2 regions of the Microbacterium sp. R1 genome follow, and region 1 is predicted to be linked to the other one. Evidence: predicted binding sites of a transcription regulator. Region 1 holds the regulator's gene; the other holds the start of a gene.
What was found. The regulator HspR, encoded in region 1, represses chaperone genes until heat shock. The targets are predictions, from matches to a motif close to AAGTTGAGTCNNNNNGACTCAACTT.
Positions count from the first base shown of each region.

Region 2: the regulator HspR is predicted to act here: its motif matches at 1,528-1,552, upstream of ILP86_RS20060 (Hsp20/alpha crystallin family protein).

Region 1 is NZ_JADDUD010000001.1:259,605-263,005, forward strand. It holds gene ILP86_RS01285 (nucleotide exchange factor GrpE) at 1-400, shown strand, start outside; gene ILP86_RS01290 (DnaJ C-terminal domain-containing protein) at 408-1,391, shown strand; gene ILP86_RS01295 (heat shock protein transcriptional repressor HspR) at 1,534-1,947, shown strand; gene ILP86_RS01300 (hypothetical protein) at 2,001-2,933, opposite strand; gene ILP86_RS01305 (DUF4185 domain-containing protein) at 3,002-3,401, shown strand, end outside.
Region 2 is NZ_JADDUD010000006.1:111,679-115,079, forward strand. It holds gene ILP86_RS18630 (hypothetical protein) at 1-277, shown strand, start outside; partial or broken gene ILP86_RS18635 (transposase) at 249-812, opposite strand; gene ILP86_RS20055 (IS3 family transposase) at 942-1,082, opposite strand; gene ILP86_RS18645 (transposase) at 1,064-1,327, opposite strand; gene ILP86_RS20060 (Hsp20/alpha crystallin family protein) at 1,627-2,058, shown strand; gene dnaK (molecular chaperone DnaK) at 2,043-3,401, shown strand, end outside.

The sequences.
Region 1 (3,401 bases):
GAACGACCTCAAGCGTCTGCAGGCCGAGTACGCCAATTACCGTCGCCGCACCGAAGAGCAGCGGCAGGTCGAGATCGAGCGGGCGAAGGGCGAGGCCGCCAAGGGCCTGGTCCCCGTGCTCGACGACCTCGATCGCGCGGCCCAGCACGGTGATCTGGTCGAGGGCACGCCCTTCGCCGTGATCGCCGAGAAGGTGCGCACGGTTGTGGAGCGTCTCGGAGTGGTCGCGTACGGCGAGAAGGGCGAGGAATTCGACCCGCAGCGTCACGAGGCGATCTTCCAGCAGCCGACGCCCGGCGCCGAGAAGACCACGATCCTCGAGGTCGTCGAGGTGGGCTATCGTCTCGGTGATGTCGAGCTGCGCCCTGCGAAGGTCGTCGTCGCTGTCCCGGAAGGGTAGGTGATCGATGGCCAGCCAGGATTGGTTCGACAAGGACTTCTACAAGACCCTCGGGGTGTCCAAGGACGTCAGCGATGCAGAACTGAAGAAGACGTACCGCAAGCTCGCGCGCAAGTATCACCCGGACTCCAATCAGGGTGATGCCAAGGCCGAGGCGAAGTTCAAGGAGATCAGCGAGGCCTACTCGGTGCTCTCCGATGCGGAACAGCGCAAGGAGTACGACGAGATCCGCGCCATGGGCTCCGGTGCCCGCTTCACGGCGGGCGGCCAGGGCGCAGGCGGCTTCGAAGACGTGTTCAGCCGTTTCGGCCAGCAGGGCCGAGGGCAGACGGCGGACTTCGAGGACATCTTCGCGATGTTCAACCAGGGCCAGGGTGCGAGCTTCGGCGGCGGACGCTTCGGCCAGCCGAGCGGCGGCTACCGCGGCTTCGGCGGGCCGCAGCGCGGTGCTGACGTGACCGCGCGCACCACGCTCGACTTCGTCACCGCCGTGCAGGGCGAGACCATCTCGCTGCAGGGCGAAGACGGCAAGCCGTTCAAGGTGAAGATCCCCGCCGGTGTCGCCGACGGTCAGAAGATCCGTCTGCGCGGCCGCGGCCGGCCCTCGCCCGATGGTGGGGAGAGCGGTGACATCGTGGTGCAGATCACGGTGCGCCCGCACCCTGTCTTCACGCGCGACGGTCTCAACCTGCGCGTCGTCGTGCCCGTGACCTTCACGGAGGCGACCCTGGGGGCGACCATCGAAGTCCCGACCCTCGGCGGCGACGTGGTCAAGCTCCGCGTCGCACCGGGCACCCCCTCAGGGCGGGTGCTGCGGGTCAAGGGTCGCGGAGTCGCGACGTCGAAGGGCACGGGCGATCTGCTCGCCGAGCTCCAGGTCGCGGTGCCGACGCACCTCGACGAGGCCGCACGCGCGGCGCTGGAGAAGTTCCAGGAGCTCGAGCCCGATGAGAACCCGCGAGCCGAGTTGATGGCGAAGGCCCGGCGATGAGCAGTCGTCGGGATCACATCGCCGGGACAGGCGTTCGCGCCGGATCAGGCCGTTCTGTGAAGAACGCGCCTGTTCCGGCGCCTCTGCCTGAGTCCGCGCGTACGACAAGAGACACGGGTAGGAGAGGAGAGGGGAATCGATGATGAACGCCGACACCCCGGTGTTCGCGATCGCGGCCGCCGCCGAGCTCTCCGGCCTTCACCCTCAGACGCTGCGGCAGTACGACCGCATCGGCCTCGTCGTCCCCGGCCGTACCTCGGGCGGCTCGCGCCGCTATTCGTCTCGCAACATCGAGCAGCTGCGCGAGGTCGCACAGCTCTCCTCCGAAGGGGTGAGCCTTCCCGCGATCGCTCGTCTGCTCGACCTCGAAGACGAGAACAGAGCGCTGCGCAACCGGATCGCCGTGCTCGAAGCCGCCCTGCGCACCGAGCGGGAGAATCGCCCCGGCGTGCGCGTGTTCGCCGCAGGTTCCGCAGGTGTCGTGCCCATGCCGACCGGTCGCCGTCTGCGCCGCTCGACCGAGGTCGTGCTCTGGGACCCTAGAGGCAGCGCCTAGAGGCAGCGCCTAGAGGCAGCGCCTGGAGGCAGCGCCTGGAGGCAGCGCCTCGATCAGAGCGGCTCCACGGAGAACCGGAACGCCGCACCATTGCGGAACGGTTCGACGATCTCGAAGTTCTCGTACGCGGGACCCCCGGGGATCGGCGAAGAACTCGCCCAGTAGGACCAGCGGGCGTTGACCACTGCTTCGAGCGCCGGGTGCGGGTCATCCACGCGCCAGGTCTGCACGGCTCGACGACCGAGGAAGCGCCAGTGTTCCGCGGTATCAGCGGAGTACTCGACGGACCATGGCTCCTCCTCGTCGCCGGTGGCGCTCACCATCGCCGATTCCCCGTCGCGGGTCAGGTCGGCGAGCGGAAAGCGGCCGTGAGCGGTGAACGCGGTGCCCGAGAACTCCGGCCACAGCTCGGCAGGCGACACCACGCGGTCCGCCAGGTGCAGCAGCCGCAGTCGTGCCCAATTGCCCATCGTCGCGGTGAGGATCAGGTGTGAGAGCGGCACAGATGTCGCCCTCGTGAACCCCGCGACCTCCACCTCGTGCGGCCGGTCGGCGAAGAACCGTATCCTCACACTCACATCCGCACCGTTGGCGAAGCGTTCGACGCCGATCCAGACGGTGAGCGTCTCCACGCCCTCGACGGTACCGATCCGTCCACGGGCCGGGGCCGTCGACGGCATGGAGTTCGCACCTGCAGAATCGTCCGCCGACCAAAACCTCTTGCCCTGCTTGCCGGGATCCAGCGTGCTCGGCTCCATCTCTGAGAATCCCCGTTCTGTCGCGCCCTCCGGGACCGGCTCCACGGCGATGAAGTTCACCAGCCGCTCGTGGGGGTGGTCGAGGTAGGGGGTGAAGACGCGCAGGAGCCCGCGCGGCCCCGGTGTCGGCGGGATTCCGACCTGGAGCCCGCCGACAGGTCCCCACCGGGGCTCAGATGCGCCGTCACCAGAGGGCCGAAGCCAGTGGGGTGTCGCGAAGTCGAGCATGTCGACGACCCTAGTGTGTTGAAATCGATTTCGCTAGATTCGAGGAATCACGTCGATCGAGGAGGATCATGTCCCGCCCTGTCGCCTTCCTTCCTGTCGCCTTCCGCCGCGTGGCCGTGGCGGTATCCCTCGTTCTGGCCGTCGCTGTTGTCGGGTGCAGTGGAGAGGGTGGTGTGATCGTCGATCCCGATCCTGACAAACCGTTCGTGCTCGATGGGGTGTCCGGCCTCACCGAGATCGCGCAGCTCACGGGGCCTGGCGCCATGAACGACACGGAGTCGGTCTCGGTCGCGGGCACCGACCTCGGATCGATGGTGAACGTCGGTGACAAGACCTTCTTCTTCTTCGGCGACACGTTCGGCGAACGCGAGCCCGGGTCGATCGGTGGGCAGGGCGGGTTCTGGCGCTCGAACGTGGCTGCGTGGACGACCGACGACGACCCGTCGGACGGCATCGAGTTCGAGGGGT
Region 2 (3,401 bases), on a different contig from region 1:
CGCGCCCTCATTGTTCTTCCCGGCCTCGCTCATCATCGTGGGCGCTCACTACCTCACGTTCATCTCGCTTTACGGGATGCGCCTGTATGGCGTCCTGGCCGGTGTCCTTGTCGCAGTCGGCGCGGCAGCGATCTTCGTCGTCCCGACGCTGCGGGACGCCAGTGGTTGGATCGGTGCTGCGGTGCTCCTCGTCTCAGCGATTCCTCTCTTCATCAGCCACCGGGCCGAGGAGGCAGCATCTGTGAGCGTTACGAGGCAAGTGTTCGAATCCAGCTGATCGCGGCGTGGATGAGGACGGCTGCGCGGTAGATGACCGCGTGCTTGTCGTAGCGGGTGGCGAGCCCTCGCCATTGCTTGGTGTGGCAGAATCGGCGCTCGATCACGTTCCGGTTCCTGTAGTCGGCGGCGTCGAGTCCGACCGGGCGGCCGCCTCGTGACCCGCCACGCTTGCGATGACCCTTCTGGTCGTCGGGCTCGGGGATCGCGGCCTTGATTCCACGGGAGCGCAGATGGCCGCGGATCGCGCGGGACGAGTACGCCTTGTCGGCGCGGACCGCCTCGGGTCGGGTGCGCGGCCTACCGGTGTCGCGGCCGACGCGCAGGTGCGCCATCAGCGGCAGGAACATCGGCGAGTCCCCGGCCTGCCCGGGCGTGATCAGCGTGACCAGAGGGAGTCCGTTGCCGCGCGTCGACGACGATCTCGGCGGTGATCCGGTCGCTGATCGACCAGCCGACGATGCGGCGGCTGAACGCGTCGATGACGGCGGCGCAGTAGACCTATCCGTCTCTCGAGCGGTGCTGTGTGATGTCGCAGAACCAGAGCCGGTTGGGCGCGTCAGCGCGGAACTGCCGCTTCACGAGGTCCTCGTGCGTGGCGGTGTCGGGCTTCCAGCCGCGCCGCTTCCGGCGGTGCGAGACTCCGGCCAGCCTGCCCAGTCGCATCAGCCGCGCGAGACGCGCTTGCGGCTGACGTGAACGCCGAGTCCGAGCCGGAGCTCGGCGAGCACCCGCGGAGCACCGTAGGTTTCCCGCGAGTCAGAGTGGATCCGGCGGATCGTGGTCGTCAGTTCCGCATCCGCGATCGCGCGCCGTGACGGCGGCCGGCTCGCCCATTCATCCGGTTCCGGCGCCGCAACTCGACGAGCTCCTTGTGCTCGTCGGTGGTGACCCCGGCCTTGCGGCCGGAGTCGACAGCGTCACGGTTCATCCAGTTCCGAAGGCAGGATTCGCTGATCCCGAGGTCACGCGCGGTCTGCGCATCGGGATTGCCCTGAGCAACAAGATCGAGGGCTCGACGCCGGAACTCCGGCGGGTGGGCAGCAGGCATGTCACGGACTCCTTCCGAGACGATCATCGCCTCAAAGTCGGTGTCCGGAAAAGCGGGTCAGGCTCCGTTCGTCAGGCAAATGTCTTGCGAAATGTCTACGTGGGGTCCATGCTGGCGCCAGAACGAGTTTCGTTCGCGCCTCTGCTTGGACCACATCGTCCTGGTGGGTTCTACACCTCCGACCGTCGAACAAACATCGGCAGTGGAGTTATAGCGACTCAGCGTAAATGGGAGGGGGTGGTGAGATGGTGACCTCATGTGCGGACCTGCGCATCGCTCAGCAGATGGATCCGCGCTCGATGTGGGTCGATCTGTCCCGAGAGGGCGACGAGTACGTTCCTGAGGCGAACCTGCCAGGCATCGACTCGGAGTCCATCGAGCTGGGTGGGCGGCCAGCCGCTCACCGTCCGCGCGGTCAGCGGCCCAGTCCGGGACCGCCGGCGCGAAGTGGTTCACCGCCGAACGGCCCCCACGGGCAATTCATGCGGCTGCTGGGACTGGCGCCCGGCATCGACAGCGACAGCGTCACCGCCAGCTGCGACCTGGGCGTCCTGCGGGTGGTGATGCCCATCGAGCAGCCCGCCGTCAGGAAAGATCCCCCTGAAGCAGCCTGCTTCCTGACTCTGGGCACTCAGCCCTGCGCCTGCGCCGATCCTGGCGCGCTCTTTGACGACCCCTGCAACGTGTCTCACGCGACAAGAAAGGAACAACCATCATGGCCAAGGCAGTAGGAATCGATCTGGGAACCACGAACTCCGTTATCGCCGTCTGGGAGGCCGGCGAGGAGAAGGTCATCCCGAACGTGGAGGGAGCCCGCACTACCCCGTCGGTGGTCGCTTTCACCGAGGACGGTGAACGGCTGGTGGGGCAGCTTGCCCGCCGGCAGAGCATCCTCAACCCGAAGGGCACCATCTCGTCCGCCAAGCGGTTCATCGGCCGGTCCTTCGACGAGATCAAGGAGGAAGCCAACGCCGTCGGCTTCGACGTCGTGGAAGGCCCCAACGGCGAAGCACGGTTCAACATCCGCGGCAAGCAGTACGCGCCGGAGGAGATCAGCGCCCAGGTGCTGCGCAAGCTCGTCGACGACGCCAGCAAGTTCCTCGGCGAGAAGGTGACCGAGGCCGTCATCACCGTTCCCGCCTACTTCAACGACGCCCAACGCACCGCGACCAAGGACGCCGGACGCATCGCCGGGCTCGAGGTGCTGCGCATCATCAACGAGCCCACCGCCGCCGCACTGGCGTACGGAATGGACAAGAAGAACCACGAGACCATCCTGGTTTTCGACCTCGGTGGCGGCACGTTCGATGTCAGCCTCCTCGACGTGGGCGACGGGGTCGTCGAAGTGCGATCCACCGCGGGTGACACTCACCTGGGCGGCGACGACTTCGACCGCCGGCTGGTGGACTACTTTGCCGACGAGTTCAAGAACGAGAACGGCATCGACCTGCGCAACGACCCGCAGGCGCTGCAGCGACTGTTCGAGGCGGCCGAGAAGGCGAAGGTCGAGCTCAGCTCGGTGTCCCAGACCCAGGTCAGCCTGCCCTTCATCACCGCCGACGCCAGCGGACCCAGGCACCTCACCATGACCGTGAAGCGGTCCAAGTTCGAAGACCTCACCGCTGACCTCGTTGAGCGGTGCCTCGGTCCGGTGCGTCAGGCGATGGCCGACGCGAAGGTCAGCGAGAACGATATCGACGAGGTCATCCTCGTGGGCGGTTCCACCCGCATCCCCGCTGTCCAAGCGCTCGTCAAGCGGCTCACCGGCGGCAAGGAGCCGAACATGACGGTGAACCCCGATGAGGTGGTCGCTGTGGGCGCCGCCATCCAGGCGGGCGTCCTCAAGGGCGACGTCGACGACGTGCTGCTGCTGGATGTCACCCCGCTGTCGCTGGGTGTGGAGACCCGCGGTGGCGTGATGACGAAGATCATCGAACGCAACACCACCATCCCCGCCCGACGCAGCGAGGTGTTCTCCACGGCCGAAGACAACCAGCCGTCGGTGGAGATCGTCGTCCTGCAGGGCGAGCGGGAGAACGCCGCAGACAACCGGGTGCTGGGCCGGTTCCAGCTC